Regions from separate parts of the Robertmurraya beringensis genome, predicted to be linked through region 2. Evidence: riboswitches for the same ligand, from Rfam matches in the RefSeq annotation. Region 2 holds a riboswitch; each other region holds the start of a gene.
What was found. Region 2 has a riboswitch for S-adenosylmethionine ahead of ACFFHF_RS06230 (sugar ABC transporter substrate-binding protein). Riboswitches for the same ligand answer to the same signal wherever they lie in the genome.
Positions count from the first base shown of each region.

Region 1 (9,713 bases), on a different contig from region 2:
GGAAACAGACGGTCCCTGGCCCTTTGAAGGACCATTTCGTGGCAGAATGACGCATCCTAATATGATTCATCAAACAATAAAACAGCTATCTGAATTGAAAGCTATCTCACTGGAAAAGACATATGAAACACTGTATGTAAATACAAAACAATTCTTTCGATTATAAAGGAATGAAGGTGAGAAATCCCACCTTCATTCTTTTTTATTACCACTTAAAGCATGCAGCACCAACAATGATTAATAGGATGAAAAGTACAACAATTAGCGCGAAGCAACCACCGTACCCAACTCCACCAACTGCTGGATAACCGCAACCGCTGTAAGGATATCCGTATCCGTACATTTATATTCCTCCCTTTTATTGTTTAGTTAATTATTAATAACCGAAACCATAGCCCCAAGAAGCACCAATGATAATTAAAAGGATAAATAAAACTACTAACAGAGCGAAACCTCCGCCATAGCCACCAAATGTTTCTGACATTTAAATTACCTCCTTAGTTGTAAGTCAATATATCCTATGTAAGAAACCCAAAATGTGCGAATAGTCAATCGCCCTTTTTTAGGTAAAAAGCGGAGGCGACTTGTACAGTGGTTTTTATGAATAATAAACAAGAGCCTCCCAAAATTGGGAGGCTCTTGTTTTCTACATGATCGGTCTCACTTCATAATTATTAATAATAGATTCTTTCATTTCTGCAAAATTATATTCGTATTGAATTTGATTTGGCAGGGGAAGTTCAATCCAGCGATACAGACCATATTTAGTGATTTGTTCTTTGTAAACTGGTCGACAATTTTCTAATACACTTACATTAAAGGATTCAAAACCATCTAATTGAACTACTTCACTAAGTAATTCCCTTTTCATTTCAAGACTCGTTACTTCTCTCTCCGGTTTGGAAGGAAGATGAATAACAATTTTTTCGTCCTTCATTTGCTCTAATATCATTAATTTCGATTTAGAAAGCTTCTTTAGCATTCTATTAATTTTCCAAAGAGAAACACCATCAATTGTTTTAAAAATTAATTCCATATTTTTTTTCATTTTTTCAGATCCTTTATTTCCTCATTTTCGTATGTATGCATAACATATCACAATTTGTCGAATAAAAAAATTGGACAATTGACCTAACGAATACACGTACATTTCTTTTTCTCATTCAATATCAGGACGTTTGTTGTATGTTTCTATCATTCATTCCCAATATTGATGTAAATTCACCATTTGCTTTCAAAAATACCATTCTAAAGTAGTTTAATAGATTTTATGAAAAAAGGAAACTTTCATCTTATTCCTGCATAGATTTAAAGGTAGATTGAAGTAAAGGCGGAGAAAGCGTGAGTCGATTAAAGCGATACATGACTTGGGTAAGTTTGAGGATTGTTTTTTTACTAGTTTGTCTTATCGTACTTTTCCTTTTAGTAGCAAAGCTTTACGATAATAATACTATCGTCCCTGTTCAACCTAAGGAGGACGAACCAGGGGAAAAGATTATTATCATCTTACCAAGCGGGAAAAAAGTTTATACGTATGAAAACTTGATTGTATCTGAAAATGGAAAGCTGTACTACAAAGGAGATCGATCAGAGCTTGATTTAACAGGCGGAATTGTCAAATATGAAGATTGGGAATAAAAATGAAAAGCCATCCTTCGATGGCTTCATTTTTATATTTTATAGTTTACTTTAATAACATTTGCCTTTTTTAACGTATCGTAAACAATTACGATAGCCGGGCCTAAAAATAAGCCAAGAAAACCAATAAGTTTAAAGCCTATGTACAAACTTACTAAGGATGCTAGAGGTGAAATCCCTAGACTACTCGAATATACCTTCGGCTCAATGATCCTTCTAATTACGGTGATTAGCCCAAATAAAATAATTAAGCCAACTCCTAATAATTGATTCTCCTGTAATATGGCCACAATTCCCCAAGGGACTAAAACGGAGCCTGTTCCCAAAATAGGTAATATATCAACAATGACAATTAATAATGATAAAAGAGTTTTATTTGAAACTCCTAAAATCCATAATCCTGTGAATGCCATCACAAAGGTAATTACACTTAAAAATAGTTGAGCCTTTATAAACCCAACTCCTGCCCAGGTAAGCTGGTTTATGACAAGGGATGCTTTCTTTAAACTTCCCTCTGTTAGATGTCTTTTTATATTTTCTTTTAGTCTAGGTAGCTCTAGGGAAAACAGGAATAAAGCAACCAAGTATACTAAAAATTCAATTAAAAAACCAGGAATGGCTGTTAATAAAGATATGATCGTTTCAAATAGAGTTTGTAAGAAGGCATCTAAGGACGCGATACTTGATTCTATGGTGTTTTCCATCGAGTTTAATACTTCTTCTGGTAGTGTTTGTAAATATCTCTCTAAGCTACCCATTATTGGTAAAATAGTACTTCGATAGAAATCTTTCACAAAAGTTGGTGTGCTCTCTGACAAACGAAGAGTTTGTTGAATGATTAAAGTAAAAAAGTGATAGCCAATGATTACTAAAGCTAATATGTACGTTAAGAATGCTGCTAATACCGCATGCACTCGTGCAATCCTAAGTTTATTTTTATAAAACTCCACTAATCCTTCTAAAAATAGAGCTGTAATTAAAGCAAAAACCAACGGCAAACTATACGGCAGTAAAAAAAAGCCAATACTGCACAAAACGATAACGATAAGAAGCTTTTTTAGCATGTATTTCTCTCCTACTTTCCTTCCATAGTATTAGTATACAGCGATTTTCATATGGAAAAAAGAGTTAACATGAAATAAATATAAAAGGACACTGACCTTTTCTGACAAATGGATCAATTGTCCTTTTCAAATAATTTAAATTTGCGTAGAAAACTGAGATAAATACTTATAATTTAAGCGACTATGCTGATGGATTAAGTGAGCAGATCTCGTTGCACCTTCTTTTCGCAAAGTATTAAGGGCTTTAATCGTTTCTTCCGCTGTACCAATTCCAATTCCATGACCAAAATATTTACCTTCACCTAAAAATACAACATTTTCTCCTATCCAAACCGGATTATCATAATCTGGATTGTAAAAATACATTACATCCCCCGGAATAAAATCCGAGCCGACTCTTGTAATAATTCCTAGGTCCTCATCATAGCTCCAATCCCAAACGAGAAGATGATTAAAAAGCCGATTAAAAGCTCTCTCCTCAATAGATTGAAGAACAGCATAATAAAAAATGACAACAATAGCCGTCGTACATTCAAAACCGTACTCTTTCCCATTATGAAAAATATCTTTTATTGCATCGGAGGGCAATACATTTGGCTTAAGAATATAACCTCTTGATGTTTTCAACCAATACATGGAGTTGAACTTTGATGTATGAAATATGGAAAATTCCACTTCACTTTCGTTCATTTCAATAGCACTATTGATCATGTTTTCTCGTAATATCAATTCAAACAACAGCTCTCTACTATGAACATATCTATGCACTTCACTACTGTTTTTTAAGAAGTGAAAAATTTCTGCTTGTTTGCTGGATAATTGAAAAGGGGGTATCTCTATATTCATTCCCGCAACGATAATCACAAATCCTTGACCTCCTTTCTCCATTACTACATGCTATGCTCCAATGGGAAAAGAGGCATCCATAATACGCAAAAAGAGAGCATGAGCCCCTCTTACGGTTTTAATATAATTTTCAAGCAATTTTCTTGCTTTTTATTGAATAACTTATATGCTTTTACACCATCAGATAATGGTATACGATGAGTGATAATATCGTGTACCTTTATTTTCTCTTTCTAAAACTAGCTCATAAAGGAATGGCATATTACGTATTGCAGGGGCAAAGCCCATTTTTAAAGTAATATTTCTAGCAATAAAATCCCCCAAAGGAAATCCGTTATACCTAAGACCATACACCCCAACAAGTTGAACAACTCCCCCTTTTCTAACTACTTGGCTCGCCATCTTAATCGCTGTAAGGCCGCCCCCTTGTAGAAAAAGTGCTGTTTCAGCTAGTTCAATTGGTGTCATTTTCCCGCTTGCTCCAACACAATCAATGACAACATCCGCTCCACCTTTTGTAATCTCTAACAAAAGGTCTGTTAGCTCATGTATCTCTTCAAGATTAAATACCTTAACCCCATTCGTTCTTTTTGCATGTTCCAATCGATAAGGAATTCGGTCAATAGCAATCACTCGGCTTGCTCCTTTTAGCCAAGCAAACTTCTGTGATAACAACCCAATCGGACCACTTCCGAAAACAATAACCGTATCACCAGGCTTAACATCTGCATTGCTTACTCCCCAGTAGGCAGTTGGGACCGCATCAGCTAGTAGAACTAATGCATCATCCTGTAGCTCATTGTCATCAGGTACTCTAAACCGAGTAAAATTAGCGAACGGAACTCTTAACCATTCTGCTTGGCTTCCAGAATAATCTCCGTACAGACGTGAACAGCCAAACATCGCCCCAGTTTCTGGCTTTTTCTCCTTATTCGACAGATCACACTGGCTTTCCAAACCATTCTCACAGTAAAAACAATGTCCACAAGAAATATTAAAAGGGATAACTACTTTATCACCCTTTTTGATTCCTGTTACCTCTCTCCCGATCTCTTCAACGATTCCGACCGCTTCATGTCCGATCACATAATCCTTTTCAAGGCTTGGGATCATTCCATGATATAAATGCAGATCTGAACCACAGATCGAAGATGCAGTCACTCGTACAATGATGTCATCGGGAAGTTGAATCACTGGATCAGGTACATTTTTCACTTCTACATGTAATAACCCTTGATAAGTAACAGCCTTCACCTTATTCCTCCTTCTAATCAGTGAGAGTGAGCAAGTAGTGAATAAGTGCATCCTGCTCAGATTTAGAAAATCCTGTCGTTTCATCTACCCAAAAGGAATGTCCTTCACCAGTCACATTCGCTGAGAATAAACTCTTGTTCGTTGCATTGCTTTCAATCACTATTTCTCTTAACCTTGAGTCAACCATCGCTTTTAGACTATGGTACGGATCAGGAAGCTTCCCTTGTAAAATGGTTTCGGTTACCCCAACCTCTCCATTTGGTCCAACAGCCACTCCGCCATCGTGTAAGTAAGGAGCACTTCTAGAGAGGTTATAAAGGCTAATCGTTTTATAGGCTCCTTTTGTATTCGAAAATCCCCAAGCTAGTTGAAGCAACTGCTCTTGTTCAGGTGTTGTTTTTATCACATTTACTTTTGGATTTTCAGGTAGGGGTACAGGCGTTCCCTCTTCATATACTTTTGGTACATCGTGGTAGTCCTTTAATGGCGAAAAACCCTTTGCACGAGAGCCGTTCGTTTTAAGTTCTTCTAAGGGAATTAATTTATTGCTCGTTGCAAATGCTCCCGAATGGCAAGAGATACATCCTGCTTTTGTAAATACTCTTTCACCTTCCTCTGCTTTTTCATTATCCTTTTGCAATCCACTTGGTACTGGTGAAAGAGAATTCATGTATGCACTCATTGCGTTTAATTGTTCATATATCTTATATCCAGGCGAGCTCGATAATACTCCAACAGATGTCATATAGGAGGTTTTAGGGTAAGTGGGAGATTTAGTCAATCGATTCACACCAGGTACTCCAGGGGTAGGATCTACTTTCGCAAAACTCCAGCTTTTAATCTTCCTTCATCAAATACAACCTTAATACCAACCGGTGTTTTAGCCCCTTTAGCCACATCAAGACCTGTATCAATTAAGTCACCTTTTTTTATGTGAAAATCACCAGCAGAAAAATCTTTATACGCTTCGACCTGAAGATTATTCGTACTTTCCCCATTTAATTTTAAGATTGCCTTTCCTATATTACCTAACGTTAAGGCCCCATTAAACATTCCTAAAATATCTGAAAAAAAACACTTCATTCCCAAAGGTCTCCTCATAAAATAATTTTCGTCCTAACTCAATCTGTTCTGATGTCCCCATCTCCCCCCCGTTTGACACAGAAGCTATTTTCGATTTCTTTTCTGATTTTCTTACATCCTCTGCTTCCGGAACAAATGCGTAATCAAAGGAAACATTTGTTAATGTATAGATAACAACACCAAAGATAAGCATAATAACTCCAAACAAGATTAAAAGTTTTCTCATACTACACCTCCATAGCAAACATATTATTTGCCCTATGGAGCTTTACAATACAAAAAAAAGACGCAATCATTATGCGTCTTCCCTAGAAGCTATTAACTACATTCAATTGATCTCTTTTTAGACCGATAGGTGATACAGGGTAACGTTTATATAAGACAGGTAGCTTCACACTCTCTAGCTCACCTTCGTATAAGAAACTTCCGTATATACTACCACCAAGCTCTTTAACCACTTCTTGAAGTATATTTACATGCTTTGAATTTTCATTTATAACCGCTTTTAAGCGTAGCCATTCCTCCTTGTTTTGCAGTGGAAATACAGCTAATTGAATACTTGCATTATTCTCCTTTTCATTTTGATTTTGATAGCTATATCGATGTACTTTTTGCAAGGGCTGTTTTTGTTGTTCAATTTGTACCAAATCTTCAATCATAGCACTTGCAGTAGCCTTTGAACCAGCTCCTGGTCCTTGAAGCATAAGAGTTCCAACCAAATCCGTTTTTATAACTATGCCATTGTCTACCCCCTCCACATTGTAAAGAGGATGTTCAGAGCTTACAAACGTAGGCTTTACGGTTGCCTTGATTCCCTCGTCCACTCTTTTCAAAGAGGCCAGCAGCTTTAGCCTTAATCCATGTACCTCACCTAAGGCTAGATCTTCTAAAGCGACTTGTTCAATCCCAATTCTTTCAACCTTTTCCCAGTCGGGTTGCTCATGGTAGATTAAACTACTTAAAATCATTTGCTTATAGAAAGCATCTCTACCAGAAATATCACTTTCCGGATTAGCCTCTGCGTATCCGAGTTGCTGTGCCTCTTGCAGGCATTCTCCAAAGCTCAATTTCTCATTTCTCATTTTCGATAGAATGTAGTTACTCGTTCCATTCAATATACCCTCTAGAACTAAAATTCCATTCACTTGAAGAAGCTGAATAATCGTTCTAAGTAAAGGAATCCCTCCTGCAACAGCTGCCTCAAAAGTTAAAAACTTACCTTTATTTAAAGCATATTCCATGAGCTCCTCACCACGATTGGCAAGCAATTCCTTGTTTGCACTTATCACATGACAACCCCGATCTAAAAATAACTTTGTATAGGAATAGGCTGGTTCAATACCAACAATCGCTTCAAACACATAGTCTATTTTGGGGAGAGCTAAGATTTCGTCAATCTTTGTAGTTACAATAATATTTCGAGGAAGTTGACGTTCCTTTTCCGACTTCACTAATATACCGACAATTTCAACCTTCTTACCAATTACCTTTTCCAGCTTCTCCTGATGTGTATGAAGGATGGTATCATACACACCTGATCCAACCGTACCAAACCCTAAAAGAACAACTTTCACCGTTTTCATCATGTTTTCCTCCTCTGATAAAATAAAAAACCCTCTTCTAAAGAAGAGGGTTTATGGTTATCATCTCTTCTTATCTGTCAAAGCACGATTGCTTTGCAGGAATTGGCACCGTGTTTTCTATAAAAAGAAAATCGGTTGCCGGGTATCATCGGGCCAGCCCCTCCACCACTCTGGATAAGAAATCCAATATTCAGTTCATTTATGGATAATAATAGCACAAACTTTTTTAATAAGTAAAGAAAGAATTATAGTATCTTACAATTTTGCCATAAGATTATATATATCTTGAAGAGTCTCATATCCCTTTTCCTGAACGTTTTCAATAAAAATACACCACAGTACAGCGGTCAATTTAGCATCTCCCAGCGCATGATGTCTATCCACTACTTCTATCCCATACCGCTCGCAAATATCCTCAAGCTTGTTTTGAGTTAATTCTGGATCGGCAACTCTTGATAGGAATGACGTATCAATGATGCGATGTTTTTGAGGAGCTTTGAATTGTTTCCAATTCGCTGCTTGCAAGAAGTTTTTTTCATGATTTGAATGGTGTGCAACAAGTGGCGTTCCTCTAGCAAAGTGATAAAAATCCAGTAGAACATTTGACAAAGGAGGCGCACTCCTTAGTTCCTCTTCTGAAAGCCCTGTTAACTCTTTCACCAGGATCGGAAGTTCTTTATCGTATTGAACTAAAGAATAAAAGGAATCAGCTTCTTTCACATGAGCTCCTTTTGTCTTTATAGCACCAATAGACAAAATTTCATCCCCTTTTTCAGGAAAGAAACCTGTGGTTTCAAGGTCAAAAACTGTCACCTCTAACTCCGACAACGGAATCAGTAAGGCATTGTCTGAATTTAATTCTTTTTGCATTTGACGCAAAAAGGCAACATGCTGACCGTTTTGTCCCTGTAAGCCACTATATACATTTGTCCCCATTTTCCCCTGGATTCCTCTCACAAAATGAATAAATGGTTCAAACGCCATGATTTCCACCCTTTTCAATCATTCTCTGAACGTATTGCTGCAGCTTCTTTCCATCTTTCAGTATCTTTTTAATTAGTTTTTGATTGTCTTTCGTAAGTTTTTTTACATACAAGTAGTGGGAATCATCATATGAAGCTGTAGAAGAAAGGTGTTCTAAGCGAAACTGAAGAAGCTGCGAATAGTTCTCCTGATAATGAGATAACTCCTCATACTTCCCTAATTTATTAAGCTCTTTTAATCTACCTATTGTACTAGTCTCGGTTATCCCTTCTTTCCATGCTAATAGCCGAACTGCATTCACATATGGTATAAAAGCAGAATACTTCAAATCAATAGCTCCAGCATGTATTCCCTTCTCCTCAACAATGATCTGTCCTAGTGGACCAATCGTCTTTTTAACATGTTTTACATTTTCTAATAATCGTCCTAAAAATTGAGGATGGGATCGACTATATTCGTGGATAATGTTTTTAAGATCGAATAGAAGTTCATGCTTACCTACAAGTTTCCTAGCATCATAGAAAATCTGCAAATTGCGAATCGACACCCAACTGCTCTCCTCCATCCAATTTACCACCTGTTTATTCCAACTAACAGCCGTTTGACACCATAATGGGTTTGAACTCATTACCTTACCATCGCACAATGGGTATCCAACTATTTGTAATCCCATTGATAATTCCTTACCTAACTCACTAAAATAATTACCTGCCTCTGGACTATCATCTTGAAAAATAATCCCATGATCTTGGTCACTAATTAATCCTTGTTCAAATCGTCCCCCGCTACCAGTAATAAACCATACAAAAGCACATGGAGGTTCAATATTCATTCGGGCACTTGCAGTCTTAAATACCTTCATCATAATCTCGTCGTGGAATTCATTTAAAGATTCTGAATTGGATATATACTCTTCAACATGAGTTTCTTTCCATAATTTTATTGACTCATATGAACTCAATTCTTACACGCCCTTTAAGTAGATAAGGAAAGCCCCATAAAATGAGGCTCTCCTTATTAATTATGAAGAAACTTTTTGATTTTCACTAGTTAAAAATACTTCTGGGTATCCATAGCTACCATGTTCACTTACATCTAGACCCATAATTTCTTCCTCTTCAGTTACACGAAGACCACCGATTACTTTTTTAACAATCGCAAGGATGGCGAATGATACTACAAAAGCGTATAGCCCAGATACACCCACACCCATTGCTTGAACCCCAAGTTGCTCTAATCCACCGCCATAGAATAAACCAGG
Region 1 covers NZ_JBHLUU010000119.1:51,887-61,599, forward strand. The annotation lists gene ACFFHF_RS19025 (TatD family hydrolase) at 1-166, shown strand, start outside; gene ACFFHF_RS19030 (YjcZ family sporulation protein) at 206-343, opposite strand; gene ACFFHF_RS19035 (YjcZ family sporulation protein) at 377-484, opposite strand; gene ACFFHF_RS19040 (hypothetical protein) at 647-1,048, opposite strand; gene ACFFHF_RS19045 (hypothetical protein) at 1,342-1,638, shown strand; gene ytvI (sporulation integral membrane protein YtvI) at 1,671-2,702, opposite strand; gene tgl (spore coat transglutaminase TGL) at 2,838-3,566, opposite strand; partial or broken gene ACFFHF_RS19060 (alcohol dehydrogenase catalytic domain-containing protein) at 3,659-4,802, opposite strand; gene ACFFHF_RS19065 (hypothetical protein) at 4,816-5,592, opposite strand; gene ACFFHF_RS19070 (hypothetical protein) at 5,616-5,885, opposite strand; gene ACFFHF_RS19075 (hypothetical protein) at 5,848-6,111, opposite strand; gene ACFFHF_RS19080 (homoserine dehydrogenase) at 6,194-7,471, opposite strand; SAM riboswitch class I at 7,536-7,649, opposite strand; gene ACFFHF_RS19085 (exonuclease domain-containing protein) at 7,724-8,452, opposite strand; gene ACFFHF_RS19090 (DUF294 nucleotidyltransferase-like domain-containing protein) at 8,442-9,413, opposite strand; gene ACFFHF_RS19095 (ammonium transporter) at 9,474-9,713, opposite strand, start outside.
Region 1: another riboswitch for S-adenosylmethionine. It lies ahead of ACFFHF_RS19080 (homoserine dehydrogenase); the one in region 2 lies ahead of ACFFHF_RS06230 (sugar ABC transporter substrate-binding protein).

Region 2 (9,713 bases):
GCAGCCGAACTTGTATATTGTATTTCTGGTTCTGCTACAGTATCGATACTAAATCCTTTTACAAAACAAATCCTAAATTACACTATTACACCTGGACAAGTGGCAAATGTTCCACAAGGATGGTGGCATTATGAAATAGCTTTAGTTGATAACACCCATCTTTTGGCTATTTTTAATGCGCCTACTCCAGAAGTTATTTTAGGTTCTGATATATTGAAATTTACCCCTGCAAAAATCATGGCGCATACCTATTGTCTTAATGAAAATCAATGGAAACAAGCCACTTCATCTGTTAAACCATCAACATATATAGGTCCATACAAGGATTGTAATAGATCAACGGATCATAGCCCTTATCAACATATTAATCAAACGCATGAACCATCCCGATATATTCGGCAATACCCACAGCCACTATACGGTCACCATTATCAGCAATATTGGGGCTAACAGTTGTTTATTAATGCAATCCAAAACATAGGAAACCATGATTTTTCAATTTTAAAAATAAAAATAGACCCATTCACATCGAATAGGCCTCTTCCATTTATTATTTTTGTTTATAATATGTGATGGCTAATGCAAATGCTAAAACCGTTCCCTTTACGATGTCCATTGCGTAATAGGGAACAGACATCATTACAAGTCCGTTTGCTAAAATCCCGATCAACACCGCACCAACGAAGGTTCCGAATGCATTTGGCTTACCGGCACCTAAAACGGAAAATCCGATAAATGCAGCTGCTACAGAATCCATTAAGTAAGGTGCACCTGAGTTGATTTCAGATGTCATAACCCGTGAAGCTAAGACAATTCCGCCAATGGCGGCAAAGAGCGCAGAAAGCAGGTAGGCAGCCACTTTGTACTTATTAACCGGAATACCTGATAGTCTTGCTGCTTCTTTATTTCCCCCGATCACATACATGTATCTTCCATGTTTCGTATACGTTAAAAAGATATGAACCACAACAACGACAACAACCATAATGACAATAATCCATGGCACCTGGCCGATTTTCGAAAAAAACGGACTAATAAGGCCTTCTGCCATCGTTCCATCAGGCAACACCATGTTTTGTGAAACAGTCGCTCCCTTTGTATAGGTCAATGCCGTTCCTTGAATAACGAACATGGTTGCAAGCGTCATTAACATATCAGGAATCCGCATTTTTACAATCATAATAGAATTCAATATCCCTACAATTAATGCTGCGGCAATTGCCGAAATAATAGCTACAAAGGTATTTTGCGAAAACCAAACGAACATAGAAATCACGATTGCATTTGATAAGGAGGCCACCGATCCAACGGAAAGATCAAAGCCATCAACCGTTAAACTGATGGTAATCCCGATTGCAATGATAGTTACAATTGAAATGGAACGCAGGATATTTACAATATTATTTCCTTGTATAAATGCGGGATTGGCCAATGAAAATATGATCACTAGTGCAATGATCGTAATAATCGTTCCATATTTATAAAAAAATTGGAATAGATCAAATGACGTTTTTGCCGGGGTCTGTTTCTTTGCTGTTATGTTTGCCTCCATCTTACCTGCCCCCTGTTGAATAGAATAATAGTTCTTCTTCATTAGTTGATTTTGTTTCTAGTTCCTTCACTGATCTTCCATCATAAAGGACATAGACCCGATTCGTAATTCCCATAATCTCTGATAGTTCAGATGATGCATAAATAATAGCTTTTCCGCGGCTTGCCAGCTCGACAATAAGATTAAAAATGTCCTTTTTTGCTCCAACATCTACACCTTTGGTCGGCTCATCAAAAATATAGACATCAGCATCGGCTACGAGCCACTTGCCAATGGCAATCTTCTGTTGATTACCGCCAGAAAGATTTTGAACTTTTGTTTCTTCAGAAGGTGTCTTTATTCCAAGACGATTGATCAGTGCCTTTGCAACTAACTTTTCTTTTTTCCTATCCAGGAAACTAAAATCTTTTGAAAAATGCCTTAAATTCACTACAGTTAAATTTGATTCAACCGACGCATTTACAAGAATCCCTTCTTTTCGGCGCTCTTCAGGGACCAAGGCCAGTCCATTCTTAACCGCTTCATACGGGTTTTTAACATTAACTCTTTTTCCGTTAACCTTGACTTCTCCTGCCACTAATTTGCCTTCAACCCCGAACAAAGCTTTACAGAACTCGGTCTTACCGGCACCTACAAGTCCAGCAATTCCCACAATCTCCCCTGCTTTGACGTTCATGCTAAAATCTTTAATCTTATCTTTATCTGTAAGTCCTTTTACCTCAAGGAATGTGTCTCCAATGGTCATGAATTTATCAGGAAACTGGTCACCGAGTTTTTGACCAAGCATATGCTCCACTACTTTGTTTTGGTTAGTATCCGAAATCCTCTGTCTCTCAACTACTTCCCCATTTCTCATAATCGTAATATCATCACAAATCTCAAAAATCTCTGGAAGTCGATGTGAGATGAAAATAACTCCAACATCACGGTTCTTTAATTCTTGTACGATACGAAATAACTCATTTGTCTCCGTATGACTAAGAGGTGCTGTCGGCTCATCTAAGATGAGGAATCTACATTCTTTTGACACCGCTCTGGCGATTAAGACCATTTGTTTTTCTGCTAATGTTAATTCACTTACTAGTTTTTTAGTTGGAAGAGACAAATTCATTTCTGATAGGATGGTGGCCGCTCTAGAATGCAAGCTTTTCCAATTAACCCATTGCTTCTTTCCCATGTTGTGTACCGTGTCCATTAACATGATATTTTCCGCAACCGTTAAATAGGGAATCAGAGCTGTATCCACTTCCTGATATACAATTTGAATTCCTGCGTCCATGGCACTTTTGGGCGAACGAATGGTCATAGATTGTCCATCCAATGTGATTTCACCAGTATAGTGATCATATGCCCCTGAAAGAACCTTCATCAAGGTTGACTTCCCAGCACCATTGGCTCCAATTAAGGCATGAGTTTTCCCGCTTTTAACTGAAAAATCCACCCTATTTAATGCTTTTACACCCGGAAATTCAATTGACACATTTTTCATCTCTAAAGTGGTCATGATGTCACCGTCCTTTCAAAGAAAAGCGCAAGCGCCCGTTAAGCGACGTATGGACTGGAGCGCTCTGACTGAGATAAAGGAAACACGGAGAGCGTTAGCGATCCGATGTTGACTTATCGTAGGGAGGAGAGCGAAGTACACTAGTCGCTGGGCGCTGGAGCTAGACACTGTTCAAAGTTCAATATTTTATACTTTCTTCAAAGAAACACTCTCTTTATCTAGTGAAAAAGAGTGCCTATCAATAAGTCCCTTACTTCTTATAGTGTTCCTTTAGCGTCTTCATCCAGTCTTCTTCAAATTCTGTTGATTGACCCCATCCTTCAATGATTTCACTTAAATTGACCATATTAACAGGATCTTTTGACTTTTGAAGGTCTTCTTGAGAGATAAGTGAAGCTTCCAAATCATACGTTTGTGGTGTTTCCTCGCCTGCTAATTTCTTTGCTAGTATTCTCATATTTACTGAACCAATCAACTTAGGATCAACAGCTGCCGTATATCTCCAAGCGCTGCCTTCTCTTTGGATTTCCTGCAAATCAGCATTTGAAACATCGATTCCATAGATTTTAACTTCTTCTCTGCCAGCTTCTTTTAACGCGCGAGCCGCACCGATGGCAAAAGCATCCCAAGTGGCAAAAATCGCATCAAGTTCACCCTTAGGGTATTTATTCAACATTGCAGCAACCGCATTTTGGGTTTGAACACTAGTATCAGCTGCTGCTACGCCAAAGCGCTCCACTTCTTTAATGCCAGGATTATTTGCTAGAACCTCTTCATACACTTTATTTCGTCTAACCATTGGTGGGAATCCGTCCACCCATAGGTATGCAATATTGGCTTCCCCTTTTGTTTCTTTTACTAATTGATCCAATGATAGAGTAGCTAGTGCTTCATCATCTTGTGACACAAGAGTAACACCGTCAACACTTGTTAAATTTGCATTCGAGTCAAATGCCACTACGCTTTTTCCAGCATCAACAATTTTCTGTATGTCATTAACGGTAGCATCATCATCACCGTGAGAAATAACAAATCCATCATAATCTTGATTTAACGCTTGATTAATCGCATCATGAAATTTCGCTGTATCTCCATTTGCCGTAAATACATCCACTTGGAATCCTAATGCTTCCCCTTCTTGCTTTGCACCTGCTAAGAACTGAGCTGTGTGATCGTCCCCACCAATTTTACGAATAACTTTGATTTTTGGTTGGTCTCCATTTGCAAAGCGCTCAGGTACACCTTCAATCGGTGTGTTCGATCCTGTTGCTTCCTTTGTTTCTCCCCCTGTTGCACAGCCTGTAAGCAAAAGTGTTGCAGCGATAGCTGATACAAATGCACTCTTTAAAAAGTTCCTCTTCATGATTCTTTCTCCCCTTTTTGTTTTTTATGTCTTCTTACCAACGTTGCTCTTAGGAGAGTTTTTATAAAATATAAAAAACCTCTCCAGAAAAGAGAGGTTTCATCACAAAATAAGGACTACTCCTCTCTTATCTCTCAAAACAAAATCTTGTTTTGCAGGATTTAGCACCAATTCCATTCGGAACGGTTGCTGGGCGTCATCGGGCCAGTCCCTCTGCCACTCTTGATAAGAGAACGTATTTTATTCATTTACTTTAATAAAGTATAAAACTTAATTTAATATTCTATTAACAAATTGTCAATAGTATTTTCTAAATATTTTTAATAGAAATATTATTCCCACGTAATTTCTAGATCAGCATCCCGATACAAAACTATTTTTTAACATCGTACATATTTACGTTTGAAACCAAGCTTCCCTCTATCCATTTCTTTTTGAATACTTTCATAAGCGTTTAAGAAACTGCTTTTTTTATTGTCTCGTTTGACTTCTACGATTCCTATTTCCTTTGAGACCTCGACTGCCTTTTCATGTTGCGGCAAATAGGAAATCGCCACCGTGTATACGAAATTATTCATAGCAGATTTGGTTCGTTCCGGCGAATCATGAATCGAATTTTTCACCATATCCAGCATATTGGAAATCTTGCTTTCGGAAAATTCTTTATCCTTTCGATTCCCTAAAAGCCAGCAATAGCAACTCCATCCAGCCGACATTTTCAATTCGTCACCGCTTGCAATCCATTTATCTGCAACGTCTTGTGCAATATCTGACTCTGATAAAGTGACTGCGACCACATAATCGGACAGCATATAAAAATACGCACCATCTATCCAGCGTTCATAATCTGCTTCAGTCATAGCTTTTGGGTCAGCAATAATGCCTGCAAAATACATGGCATCGTAATTACCTGTGGTATAAAGCTTGTCAGCTAAATCTTGGTTGATTTTTATTTTCTTTGCAATTGGTTTCATAGCCCCTGTTGCCACGCCAAAAAGTGGCTCGTGCGCACCATTGGATATGTACATTTTCTTACTTCGTTCTTTACCGAGGGCTTCAAGCTCTTGCATCACTGTTTCAATATCCATAGCTTTGAACTTCCTTCCTTACTTTTATCATATTTTTTTTATCGAATGTTCTTGTGCGAGCCATCACAGGAGGGCATTTTTTTAGAAAGTCCACAAGTGCAATCCTTTAATCCCTTTCCGCTTAGAATTCTCTCCATACAATTCTCTACCCTTGACACTCGAGTTTTGGATTGTTTTGGTTGAGAAAAATAAAGAATATATGCTCTTTGCCGTCCCGGTGTCAATGCTTCAAAAGCAGTTTTTAAGTCTGGTGACTCATCGAATTTATCTTGAAGTTCTTCTGGAATAATGAATTCTGTATCCTTTTTTAAAGTTACTTCCAAACCGGCTTTTTCCACTTCAATGGCTTCAAGTATGTATTCTTTCAAAATAGGTTCTAGTTCAATTATTTCTTGAAGATGAGTGAATCGAATCTGGCGTGCCGCCTGTACATTCTCGGTTTGTTGGACAAGAATTCCATGGGGATCCTTTAATAAGGCACCTTTGTGAAACAGAAGTGCACAATATTCTTTAAATCCATGTATTAATACGACATTTTTCTTCTCAAGCGTGTAACACGGATGCATCCATTTAAATTCTTCGGTCAGATCACAGTCAAGAACAATCTGTCTCAACCGCTCAGATTCTTCCCTCCATTTTTTAACTTTACTTAAATAATCATCAACCTTTGGATTCAGAACTGCCATGTTGTTTCCTCCCATAAAAAAATTACTTCACGAAGGAAGATTTAGTTGCCATGACACACCAAATCGATCATTTAACCAACCAAACCTTTGACTAAAACCATAGTCACCAATTGGCATAAGTGCTTGTCCGCCCTCGATCAGTTTCTGATAAACGTTGTTAATTTCTTCTTCGGTATCACATGTAACAAAAATTGAGAAGGATGGAGTAAATGTAAACTGATGCTTTAAATTACTATCTATACACATAAATTCTTGGCCTTTTATAGAAAAAGTAGCCTGCATTACCGTTCCTTCATCTCCAGATTCATTCGCTCCATAGCGAACAATACTTGTAATTTCTGAATCCTCAATAATAGATATGTAATAATTCATTGCTTCTTCTGCTTTGCCATCTTGAAACATTAAGAATGGTGTAACTTTTCCCATTACGATCAGCTCCTTAAGTTAGTAGGGCTACCTTATCTATTTATTACATTCCTATAATTACAATATAAATAAAGACAGGAAATTTCACTAGTGTTAATGATTAAATCTGAAAATAATTAGATGTTTATTTTTCTATCCCTTCCAAATCAGTATGAACGGCAAAAAAAAGGATGATACCCGAAAGATATCATCACATGGTATTCACTACAATATTATTCTTGAAAGGTTTGAGTCACTTTCACTTGGGTGCCAGGATAATAGTGTCCAATAATTTCTTTGTAGTGTTTCCCTTCTTCTGCCATTTCATTTGCCCCCCATTGACTCATACCAACGCCATGCCCATGGCCTTTGCCACTTACTTTATAAGAAGTTGGATTGATTTCAAATGAACTTATTAAGTAACTTCTAAAATGACCTCCACCTATCATTGGACGTATTTTTTTTAATTCAACATGATCCAACGAAACTCTTTCGAATAAAATGGTTCCATCAATCAACCTTCTCATAAATTCAATTTGGATCGAGCCAATCATCGACCTTTGTGATTCATTTTTAACTTTATCGATTGCCATAAAAGGAATACCTAAAATTTTTATGTCACCTTCATAACCATTTCGATTAAGCCATTTTTTAATAGAGTCGCTGATTTTACCATCTTTCTCCTTTAGCTCGTTCCAGTCCTTCGATTGAATTTCATCCAGATCTATTTGTGTTTTTTGTAATGTAAAATCCCAGGGTTGAATGGGATCAAAAGGATCTGGTTTGATTGGGAAATATGGGCTTGGATTTCCGCCCCATACATTTTTATTACTCTCTGTGATTCCACCATTACTTGCAGAATAAAAAGCGCTTATGGGCTTATTTTGAAATGTAATAATTTCTCCTTTTGTATCAATTACAGCCCTCTTTGTATTACTAAATTCATTGTATCCTCCGTAAACTTGATATTGGATGGTGTCGTCGAGTTGGGGATTCTTATGGGTGATTGTATACGTGCGAGCAGCTAACGTTTGTGCCTTTAAAGCCTCAATATTCCATTCAGGAAACACTTCAAATGGAACAACTCCTTTTAAGTAATCCTCTAATAGTATCTGATTAGCAGGTCTTATGTGTTTTCCTTCTATATCAAACTCTACCGCTCCCATATAAGGTCTTCCATCAATGTATATTAGGTGCTCTTCATCATAAGTATCAGGATATAAAATGAACGGGCTACCGATTTCCATTTTTGACTTACCGCAAATAAGAAACATTTTGCCATCTTTAAATGAAATTGTATATTCATCCCCTTCATTTAACACCAATGCTGGATCTAATGTTGAATAATTACCTTTTATGTAAAATGGTATTTTAGAGGTATCTCCAATATAATTTCGTAATCTCACAGAGATCATCTCTTCCGCTTGCACTTCACTTGTGAAAGCGAGTAAAACGAATATGAAAATCGATAGGATAAAAGTTTTCATAACCATATTATTTATTATGTTTTTACTGATTATTCCTGAAGCTTTATTCCAACTCTTATAATTCTGTTTGATTAACGTTAAGTTCAATCAAATTACCATCTGGGTCAGCACAGAAAATTTGTGCAAATCCACTTTTTCCGTAGGGTTTTTCAAGAATTTCCACTTCATTTTGTTTTAACCATGTAAGCGCATCATAATAGTTCTCTACTCTCAGAGCAAAGTGACCTTCTCTGCTGGATAAGCTTTTATCCTGACGAATCGTCTGTGAAGAAGGATCAACGATCAAGTGGAGTTGCTGTCCCTCTATTTCATACCAGGCACCTGAAAAATCAAAATCTGGACGTGGTATTTCATTTAAACATAATACATTCCCATAGAAATCTTTTGCTCTTTCCAAATCTGTAACTGTAAGACTTACGTGATGGAGACTTTTATATTTAATCAAAATGTACACTCCTTTTATTCTTCTCTTATTTGTATCTTACTCAAAAAACCTCCTATGTGGAAGTGGCCTCCCACCCTCTACTCTTCAAGTTTATCTGAAAAGCCCAAGGGTTAACATTTTCTTAAAAGATAAAAAAACACAACAAAAAAACGCTTGATAGCGTTTTTGTTGTGTTTTTATTTTTTACGCGCCTTAGAGGATTCGAACCTCTGACCGTACGCTTAGAAGGCGTATGCTCTATCCAGCTGAGCTAAAGGCGCATCTATATAGTGGCGGAGAAGGAGGGATTTGAACCCTCGCGCCGGTTACCCGACCTACACCCTTAGCAGGGGCGCCTCTTCAGCCTCTTGAGTACTTCCCCATAGACATAAAAATGGCTCCGCAGGTAGGACTCGAACCTACGACCGATCGGTTAACAGCCGATTGCTCTACCACTGAGCTACTGCGGAACATTGAAGAATTATTTTAATAGGGTAAAAAATCTGGTGGGCCTAAATGGACTCGAACCATCGACCTCACGCTTATCAGGCGTGCGCTCTAACCAGCTGAGCTATAGGCCCCTATTTGGAGCGGGTGATGAGAATCGAACTCACGACATCAGCTTGGAAGGCTGAGGTTTTACCATTAAACTACACCCGCAAATATAAAATTGGAGGCAACACCCGGATTTGAACCGGGGATAAAGGTTTTGCAGACCTCTGCCTTACCACTTGGCTATGCTGCCATAACTGGGCTAGCTGGATTCGAACCAACGCATGACGGAGTCAAAGTCCGTTGCCTTACCGCTTGGCTATAGCCCAATGAAAAAATTTATAAATAATGGGGCGACTGATGGGAATCGAACCCACGAATGTCGGAACCACAATCCGATGCGTTAACCACTTCGCCACAACCGCCATAATGGTGGAGGGGGACGGATTCGAACCGCCGAACCCAAGGGAGCGGATTTACAGTCCGCCGCGTTTAGCCACTTCGCTACCCCTCCATATAAAAATGATAAGAAACATTAATATGAATGGTGGCTCAGGACGGAATCGAACCGCCGACACAAGGATTTTCAGTCCTTTGCTCTACCGACTGAGCTACTGAGCCATATTTATTATAGTACCCTAGATACAGTTTTGCTTCGTCCTTCGTCCCGATTTTTCAAATCGGTACGCTGGATGCAATTCTAAGAAGATTA
Region 2 covers NZ_JBHLUU010000017.1:43,330-53,042, forward strand. The annotation lists gene ACFFHF_RS06215 (cupin domain-containing protein) at 1-450, shown strand, start outside; gene ACFFHF_RS06220 (ABC transporter permease) at 551-1,552, opposite strand; gene ACFFHF_RS06225 (sugar ABC transporter ATP-binding protein) at 1,554-3,056, opposite strand; gene ACFFHF_RS06230 (sugar ABC transporter substrate-binding protein) at 3,307-4,419, opposite strand; SAM riboswitch class I at 4,544-4,651, opposite strand; gene ACFFHF_RS06235 (DNA alkylation repair protein) at 4,800-5,507, opposite strand; gene ACFFHF_RS06240 (DUF1801 domain-containing protein) at 5,546-6,193, opposite strand; gene ACFFHF_RS06245 (VOC family protein) at 6,221-6,619, opposite strand; gene ACFFHF_RS06250 (SpoIID/LytB domain-containing protein) at 6,832-8,172, opposite strand; gene ACFFHF_RS06255 (VOC family protein) at 8,141-8,530, opposite strand; tRNA gene ACFFHF_RS06260 (tRNA-Arg) at 8,717-8,790, opposite strand; tRNA gene ACFFHF_RS06265 (tRNA-Ser) at 8,801-8,891, opposite strand; tRNA gene ACFFHF_RS06270 (tRNA-Asn) at 8,905-8,979, opposite strand; tRNA gene ACFFHF_RS06275 (tRNA-Ile) at 9,014-9,090, opposite strand; tRNA gene ACFFHF_RS06280 (tRNA-Gly) at 9,096-9,169, opposite strand; tRNA gene ACFFHF_RS06285 (tRNA-Cys) at 9,181-9,254, opposite strand; tRNA gene ACFFHF_RS06290 (tRNA-Gln) at 9,259-9,330, opposite strand; tRNA gene ACFFHF_RS06295 (tRNA-His) at 9,351-9,426, opposite strand; tRNA gene ACFFHF_RS06300 (tRNA-Tyr) at 9,432-9,515, opposite strand; tRNA gene ACFFHF_RS06305 (tRNA-Phe) at 9,547-9,622, opposite strand.

Region 3 (9,713 bases), on a different contig from region 2:
CCTAATGCTTCGTATGGTTTTGATCCAAATAGCCATTGATAGTTCATATCAGGTGCTACAAAAAAACCAGTGAAGACGATAGCGAACAGTATAAGTGATGCAACTCGGTAAGGTGTACTTGAAAGAATTTTAAAATGCTCCTTTTTTAAATAAAACCCAAGTAAAAAGAGTGGGAAAAATACAAATGTCCTTGATAGACTTAAATAATTTGTCATCCAATCTACATACCCAACAAGTAAACTGAGAATAACAGCAAGCATCAGGGCAATTTTCCTATTCACTTTTGTAAAAGCAAATAAAAATAGATTCCAAAAGAATAGACTGATTAAAAACCAAAGTGACCAATGGGGATCAAATGGGTCCATCACAAAGGTCTCTTTTGAATCTAAAAAGAAATAGAAAATGGAATAGATTAGTTGAAAAATTAAATAAGGGATAATTAGTTTAAAGGAAATTTTCCTTAAGTAGCCTTCCTTCTCAAATCCTTTGGCAAAGTACCCTGAGATGAGAATGAAAGCTGGCATATGAAAAGTGTAAATCGTTTTATATAAAGTATAGACCGTATAGTGGTCTTGAATGAATGATTGAATTAAGTGACCAAACACAACAAAAAAGATTAATATAAATTTCGCATTATCAAAGTAAAAGTCTCGTTTTTTCATCTTATCCTCCTTCCGAAAGTCTACTATTTCTTACCCTCTTTTTCTAGTCATAAAACCTGACACTTTCTTCCAAGCCTCCCTTCTAACTGTTTTAATACATGTAAACGTCTGTTATATAACGGTTTTTGCTTGGCTTTATTGGAAAAATAACAAAAAAAAGCAGCTGTTTCATAAAAAAATTGCAATTGTTTGATATTTATCACAGCGTAAAGTGGCTCATTACCTTAAAATTTAAACAATTAACTTTCGTTTTGGGGGGAGCTTATGTCAATTTTACCTGTTAGAAATGAGTTAGGTTTTTTTGAAATACGATTGGAATCTATTGGAGGATTAGGTGCAAACCTAGCCGGAAAAATGCTAGCTGAATCTGGGGTGCTTGGGCACGGATTGAATGGTTCAAACTTTTCATCCTATGGATCAGAAAAGAAAGGTTCACCAGTAAAGAGTTTTATCCGGTTTTGCGATGCTGAAGTTGCCATCAGGGACCATAGCCCAATAGAACAGCCTCATGTAATTGGAGTTTTTCACGAGGCTTTATATAAAACGGTTGATGTGGTAAGTGGATTAACGGGTGACGGTATTGTACTGGTTAATTCAACTAGAGATTTTGATGACGTGAAAAAAGACTTGAAACTAAACTATGGTACACTGGCCATCGTTGATGCTCTCGGCATTGCTGTTGAAGAAAAAACAAAAGTGAATACTGCGATGCTTGGTGCCTTATTCCGCATTTGTAGTTTTTTAAACCCGGAAACCATGAGGAATGTTATACGAAAGACGTTTGAAAAGAAATATCCGCACTTAGTAGAACCAAACATTCGCACATTTGATCGTGGATATAATGAAGTACAATTCAAAACTTATGAGGTACCAGATCATGCGGAAGGACGATCCTTTACTAGACCTGTACCGCAGCTCGGATATAACACACAGGCTATTGGGGGAGTAATGATTTCTCAAGCGAATAGTATTTTGAAGGACTTAAGTGGATCTAGACAAGGGTTTGTCCCTGAATTTCATCAAGAAAAATGTATTAATTGTGCTGCTTGCGATACAGTTTGTCCTGACTACTGCTTTGTTTGGGAAGAAGGAGAAGATAAACGAGGTCGAAAGCAGACGTTCCTTAAAGGAATTGACTATCAATATTGTAAGGGGTGCTTGAAGTGTGTAGAGGCATGTCCGACAGATGCATTAAATGACCTTCGAGAAGTGATTGGTTATGCAAAAGAACATTCAGTAAAACAATACTTTCCATTTGTAGGGGGTGTAAGGTAATGGCAACTTTAGAAAAAGAATTACAAGCAATGGGTTTGCCTAAACAATTAGCTACATTTGAATCTGGAAATGAAATGGCCGCTATGGCTGCAGCTCAAATCAACTATCATTTAATGGGATATTTTCCTATTACCCCATCAACAGAGGTGGCACAGTATTTAGATCAGATGAAAGCTCGTGGAGAGCATACTATTAAATTAATAGCAGCGGATGGAGAGCATGGTTCTGCGGGCATTTGTTACGGAGCAGCTGTGACAGGTGCACGTGTGTTTAATGCGACAAGCGCAAATGGATTAATGTATATGCTTGAACAGCTCCCCGTTCAATCCGGCACTAGATTTCCGATGGTTATGAATCTCGTTACAAGATCTATTAGTGGACCGCTAGATATAAGAGGAGATCACTCTGATTTATATTTTGCGTTAAATACGGGTTGGGTGATCTTAACAGCAGGAACACCCCAGGCAGTTTATGATATGAACATAATGGCTTTAAAAATAGCTGAGCACTCAAAGGTTAGATTGCCGGTGATTGTCGCTTATGATGGCTTCTTTACCTCTCATCAAAAGCGTAAGGTAAACTATTTTAAAGATCGAAAAGTTGTACAAAATTTTGTTGGCGAATGTCCAACTAATTATCATTTTGCTCGAGACCCTAAAAAACCAGTCACTATCGGTGCTCATATGAATGGTGACGATCTATTAAACAACCATTTCCAGCAATCGGAAGCCATGTATGCGGCTGGCGAGGTTTTTAAAGAGGTAGCAGAGCAGTACAAAAAGATATCTGGAAGGGAATATCCGGTACTTGACTTGTACGGCATGGAAGATGCAGAAGTTGCTTTATTCTTATTAAATTCTGCGGCAGAGTCTGCAAAAGATGTAGTAGACCAACTCCGAGCTAAAGGAATAAAAGCTGGAGTAATCAGCCCAAATATTATTCGTCCATTTCCAAGCGAACAGATTCGTGATGCACTGAAAAATATAAAAGCACTTCTTGTTGGGGAACGAGCAGATTCATATGGAGCAAACGGACCAAACCTCACTCATGAGGTGAAATCTGCTTTACAGGAGGATAAAGAAAATCAAACACTTGTATTAAGTCGTGTTTTCGGACTGGGAGGAAAGGATTTTTTCGCGGATGATGCGACCAAGTTTTTTGAGATGACCCTTGATGCAAAGGAAAAAGGCTATGTTGAGAAGGCATTTGATTACTATGGTCATGTACCTGGTGAAGTTGAAAATGTGCTGAAACCAGTTATTGAACCTCAGTCTGGCGATGCATTCAAAACGGGGTTAATTGAAGTGAACCAAGATGAAGAGACGAAAAAGCTCAAGGTGAAAATTCCACCTTTACGAGCTTTGACGACAAAGCCAAAGAGACTAGCATCAGGTCATGGTGCATGTCCTGGTTGTGGAATCTTCCCAGGCCTTGAGTTATTCTTTAAAGGAATTGAAGGAGACGTGGTCGTTCTATTCCAAACAGGTTGTGCGTATGTAGTCACAACTGCTTATCCACATTCATCTCATAAGCAAACGATGATTCATAACTTATTCCAAAATGGTCCTGCAACTCTATCGGGAACACTAGAAGCATTTTTAGAGTTAAAGGAAAGAGGAGAAGTACCGGTTTCAGACGATGTCACGTATGTAATGATTACAGGTGATGGTGGGATGGACATTGGTATGGGATCTGCCATTGGAACGGCTTTAAGAAATCATAAGCTGATTATGCTTGAGTATGATAATGAAGGGTATATGAACACCGGATCACAAATGTCATATTCTACGCCATTGGGTCATATGACAAGCACAACAAATGTAGGGAAAGCACAACAAGGAAAGGCATTCCATCATAAAGATACAGCACAGATAATGGCTTCTACAAATATCCCGTATGTGTTTACGGGTACAGAAGCATTTCCACAAGACTTGATTAAAAAAGCAGCAAAAGCTCAGTGGTATGCCCAAAACGTGGGAACAGTTTACGGGAAGATCTTAATTACTTGCCCCTTAAACTGGAAGTCAGAGGAAAGATTTGGTCAAACTATTATGGAAGCAGCTGTTAATTCATGTTTCTTCCCACTGTATGAAGTGGAACAAGGGGAAACGACCATTACGTACAATCCAGAAGACAAGAAAAAGCGTATACCTTTAGCAGATTGGTTAGCCTACATGGGTAAAACCAAACACTTACTAAAGGAAGAAAACAAACCAATGCTAGATGAGTTTGGTAAGGAAATAGAGGCAAGATGGCAACGTCTTAAGGCGAAGCACGAAAATCCATTATTATAATAGTAAAGAGCAAAGTTAACTACTTTGCTCCTTTTACTTTTGGGTTTGAAATATTTTTCATTAGAAAACGTTCTTTTTTCCTATAGAGGAGTTTTGGGAATAGTGTAGAATTCATAATTAAGAAGTTCCTTTATAAGGAGAGATACCGTGAATACGTTCCTTTCAAGTATAGGTATAGAGAATGTGCGAATCAATCAAATGAAGAAAAATAATATAGAGATACCCATTGCAGACCTCTTTAAATCATTTTTTATAGAGTCTCTTGATGCAATTATTTTCTGGAATGAAAATATGAGCGTCATTAATGCAAACGATGCCGCCTGTCGCTTATTCGAATGTAGCCTTGATATATTAAAGCAATATCCAATAGATGCTTTTGTGTACGAAAAGGATGAAAAATATCATGCGATCATTCAAGACTTAAACAGAAGAGGTTCCGTTCGTGACGAATTGCTATTTCAAATGTACAATGGTCAAATGAAATATCTTGAGTTTTCAACCAAGCTTTATGTCGTTGATGGATATCATATGACCATTTTTAGAAATGTGACTGAACGGTACCAAATGGAAAAAAAGCTAAGAGAGAGTGAGCAAAAATTTCGAAAGATTTTTGAAGGCTCCCTTGACGGAATGTTATTATGGGATGAAAATCAAAGAATCATAGATGTGAATCCAGCCGGTGAAAAGTACTTGAAAGTATCTAAATATGAAGTTGTCGGAAAAACAATGCGTGATTTGCTGATCAATTGTCATTTTCCGGATGACGAGTTAAATGAAGTTATGAAAAATCTCATGATTGAAGGTCATACAACAGGTACGATAACATTAACGACAAGAAGTGGCAAGACTTTACATTATGAGTATTCCACCAAGCAAAATGTAGTAAGTAACCTAAGTTTAACAACTTTTAGGGATGTTACGGAAAAGCTTGAAATGGAGGCTAATCTTCATAAATCTGATACCCTTAGTGTAATCGGTCAGTTGGCAGCTGGAGTTGCACATGAAATTCGTAATCCTATGACTGCGTTGAAAGGTTTTATTCAGCTTTTAGAAGACTCCAGTGAAGGAAAGCATTCGATGTATTTTGATGTAATTTCAACAGAACTGAATCGTATTGACGCGATAATAAATGAATTTTTAATTTTAGCCAAACCACAAGCGATTAAATTTGTGGAGCATAGTATTACTCAAATCATGTCTGAAACGGTTAATCTATTAGGTGCACAAGCTGTTTTGTACAATGTTCAGTTCCTCCTTCATTATGATGATGATTTACCATCGTTAATCTGTGAGCCTAATCAGTTGAAAAAGGTTTTTATAAATATGATTAAAAATGGAATAGAAGTTATGCCGAGCGGTGGATTTATCACGATTACAATGAATCAAACTACAGATAATCGGATCCATATTTCGATAAAGGATGAGGGTTATGGTATTCCAGAGGAAAAGTTAAAGAAACTTGGTCAGCCATTCTATACGACAAAGGAGAGGGGAACAGGCCTAGGTCTAATGGTTTCTTATCGGATTATAGAGGAGCATGAGGGTACGATTAAAGTCGAAAGTGAAGTTGGAAAAGGGACGGTATTTCATGTGTATTTACCAGTCGGAAAATAAAGGTGGAGTCATGTATGAACAGATTGTATGGAACGGTTGAATCGGAGTTAGGGACCATTTATATAGTAGTTAAAGATGGACTGGTATCGGCCGTTCATATTGGAGTTGAAGATTTTAAGAGGCATGAAAGAGTTCACCAGCCGATTTTTTCACTTGATAATGAACTGGTAAAAGAAGCAGTGCAGCAAATGAAGGACTATTTTTCAAAGAGAAGACAGGACTTTGATTTGCCACTTCAGTTGGAAGGTACTGAGTTTCAACAATCTGTTTGGAACGTCCTCCACTCGATTCCATTTGGAACAACTTACAGCTATCAAGAAGTAGCAGAAAAGATAGGAAATAGTAAGGCGGTTCGTGCAATCGGACAGGCGAATAAAGCAAATCGTCTTCCTGTTATTATTCCATGCCATAGAGTAATAGGGAAAAATCAGAAGCTAACAGGTTATGCAGGAACACGTACAGATATAAAGGAAAAGCTCCTTACATTAGAAGGAGCTGGCTTTAAACGATAGTAAGATTACGAGTAGAGAATCATTCTACTCGTATTTTTTTGTTTGTAAAAATGTAACTAACTCTTCAATGGATGTGAATTCATTGCGCTTGAGAATTAATTCTCTACCTAACGCTAATGATTTTTCCTTCGCTGCAATTCGTTCCTTTTCATCTGGAAGACCATCCAAGTCTGCTACATGGGCAAGACCGATTGTTCTTCTTATTAGTTCGCATCCAGCAAAACCAACTGCATCCTGAAAGTATTTTTGTAGAGTAGAAGAAAGGAAACCGTCAATACGAGCAAATGGTTCTAAATTGTCATGTTCCCATAGGATTGAAAATTGATTTTGATACACATTCCAAAATGTTCTTACCTGTGAGTATATCGAATCGGATTTTTCTTCGAAGGCAATTGCTTGGAACAATAAATTGGCAATGACTTGACCAATATCAAAACCTACAGGACCAAAGTATGCAAATTCTGGGTCAATTACTTTTGTTTCTTCCTTCGAAACAAATAAGCTGCCTGTATGAAGATCACCATGTAAAAGTGCTTCCGCTTCCGTTAAGAAGCTTTTTCTCAGTAAGGCTACCTGAAGTTTTAACTCTGTATCCTTCCATAGTTTTTCAACGGTTGAAGTGAGCTGTGGTTCAAAATCATTGGTCTCTGCATCAAAGTAAGGATCGGAGAAAATTAGGTCCTCAGTAATTTTACATAATTCTGGGTTGATAAATTTTCCAACAAGCTCTTTCTTTTGTCCCTTATCCACCCCGAACTCTGATGTGAAAAAGGTTGTATTGGCTAAGTATGTGCCAAGATGACTTGCAAGCAGGGGATATTCGTTTCCGTCAATTAACCCTTTTCTAGAGATAGTCAAATGTGATAAATCTTCCATAATCGTAATAGCTAATACTTCATTCGTATAATACACGTCAGGAACAAAGTCAGGAGCATGCTTTTTAAATAGTTTTAATGCTTCTGCTTCAATAGTGGCACGTTTTAAAGTGAGTGGCCATGACTCACCTACTACTTTTGCATATGGAAGAGCTTGTTTTATGATGATGCCTTTTCCATCTTGATCTTTAATATGAAAAACTAAATTTAAATTGCCATCTCCTATTTCTGTACACGATAGAGTACTATTTTCGGAGAATAAATTTCTCTCTTTTGCTAATAAGATGGCTGTTTCTTCTGTTAATGGTTGATAAGTTTCTTGTATTACTGTTGACATAATGATTATCCTCCTATTGCATAAAAAAACCTCTTTCTACTAGAAAGAGGTTTGAGGCTTTAGTCAACAAACCTCTTATCTACCAGAAAGGAAATTTCTTTCTGTTGGAATTAGCACCGTGCCTTACGGATTTATCCGGCGCTAAATTGATAGCGCCCCATTTCACAATGGAATTACGGTCGGTTGCTGGGCTTCATCGGGCCAAATCCCTCTGCCTACTCTTGATAAGAGATGTAATTTTCAGTTAATATTCACTGATCAGAATCATATCAGCATAGTGTTAAAGTTGTCAACAGTTTTTAATATAAGTCTGTCCGACGGTCTGAAAATATCGGAATCGTGTTGCGGACTTTCTTTACTTCTGCCAAATCGATTTGACCAGTTACAATAGATTCAAGTTCGTCTCCCTCAGCAATTACTTCTCCCCAAGGATTAATAATCAATGAATGCCCAGCAAACACATTGTCGGGATCTGAGCCTGAACGATTGCATGCTATGACAAAGCATTGATTTTCAATCGCTCTAGCAATTAATAAAGATCTCCAATGGTTCAATCGAGGGAGAGGCCACTCAGCAACAACAACGATAGTTTCCGCTCCTTCTGTCGTATGAGCACGAATCCATTCAGGAAAGCGAATATCATAGCATATGAATCCTGCAAATAAATTCTTGTCTAGAGCAAACATCCCGTTTGTACTGCCTGATTGAAGATGTTCATGCTCATTCATTAGCTTAAAAAGATGCGCTTTACTGTATGTGGAAACAAGTTCTCCTTCGTTACTAATAACCAGCATGGTGTTGTATACACCGTTATTTTCTTGAGAAGCAACAGATCCTCCAACTATGTGCACATGATGTTTTTTAGCTAATTTCTGCAAAAATTCAATGCTCTTTTTTGCTTCTAAGTCAGCAAGAACATCGAGGCGAGTTAAATCATAGCCTGTGGTCCATAGCTCTGGAAGAATGACTAAATCAGGTTTTTCAGCCATTGCTGACTCTATTAATCTTTCCGCTTTTTGAAAGTTTTCTTCTACATTCCCAAAGCTTATATCCATCTGAATACATGAAACTCTCATAAGAAACCACCTTTTCTAAAAAATATTAGTAAAAATACTTTACAAGTTGTCATTTACGATATACATTTGTGACTAGTTTTTCAATATAAAAATTGCCAATTACCCGAATATTTAAAGTAGGTGGAAAAAAGATGATATATCCTCAATCAAAATTATTAAAAAGCTTACCTAAACAATTCTTTGCTTCACTTGTTGCTAAAGTAAATAAGCAAATCAGTGATGGCCATGATGTGATAAACCTGGGACAGGGAAACCCTGATCAACCGACAGCAACACATATCGTAAAAGCCCTGCAAGTGGCAGCAGAGAATCCGAATAATCACAAATACTCTCCTTTTCAAGGCTTTGCATCATTAAAAGAAGCTGCTGCGACCTTTTATAAAAGAGAATATAACGTAGATATCAATCCTGAGAAAGAAGTTGCCATTCTTTTCGGAGGAAAAGCTGGGCTTGTTGAAATCCCACAATGTTTATTAAACCCAGGTGAACATGTTCTCGTCCCGGATCCGGGCTATCCAGACTATTGGTCAGGGGTAGCACTTGCACAAGCAGAAATGATTACAATGCCATTGAAAGAGGAAAATCATTTTCTTCCCGATTATACGGCTCTTTCAGATAGCGATCTTGAAAAAGCGAAGCTTATGTTCTTAAATTATCCGAATAACCCGACAGGCGCAATAGCAAACGCTGAATTTTTTGAAGATACGGTTGCACTAGCTAAAGAACATGAGATTTGTGTTGTACATGATTTTGCATACGGAGCGATAGGCTTTAATGGTCATAAACCGATTAGTTTTCTTGAAACAGAAGGTGCAAAAGACGTGGGAATTGAAATATATACTTTATCGAAGACGTATAACATGGCTGGTTGGAGAGTAGGCTTTGCCGTTGGCAATGAGAGTGTCATTTCAGCTCTTAATTTGTTGCAAGACCATTTATATGTAAGTCTTTTTGGAGCTGTCCAAGAGGCGGCAGTGGCAGCATTAACAGATTCTCAAAGTTGTGTACGTGAGTTAAATGCATTGTACGAATCTAGAAGAAACGTGTTTATCGGAGGACTTCAAGAAT
Region 3 covers NZ_JBHLUU010000119.1:29,903-39,615, reverse strand. The annotation lists gene ACFFHF_RS18950 (acyltransferase family protein) at 1-662, opposite strand, end outside; gene ACFFHF_RS18945 (2-oxoacid:acceptor oxidoreductase family protein) at 927-1,937, shown strand; gene ACFFHF_RS18940 (thiamine pyrophosphate-dependent enzyme) at 1,937-4,231, shown strand; gene ACFFHF_RS18935 (PAS domain-containing sensor histidine kinase) at 4,379-5,845, shown strand; gene ACFFHF_RS18930 (methylated-DNA--[protein]-cysteine S-methyltransferase) at 5,860-6,357, shown strand; gene mtnK (S-methyl-5-thioribose kinase) at 6,382-7,569, opposite strand; SAM riboswitch class I at 7,642-7,800, opposite strand; gene ACFFHF_RS18920 (carbon-nitrogen family hydrolase) at 7,869-8,645, opposite strand; gene ACFFHF_RS18915 (pyridoxal phosphate-dependent aminotransferase) at 8,777-9,713, shown strand, end outside.
Region 3: another riboswitch for S-adenosylmethionine. It lies ahead of mtnK (S-methyl-5-thioribose kinase); the one in region 2 lies ahead of ACFFHF_RS06230 (sugar ABC transporter substrate-binding protein).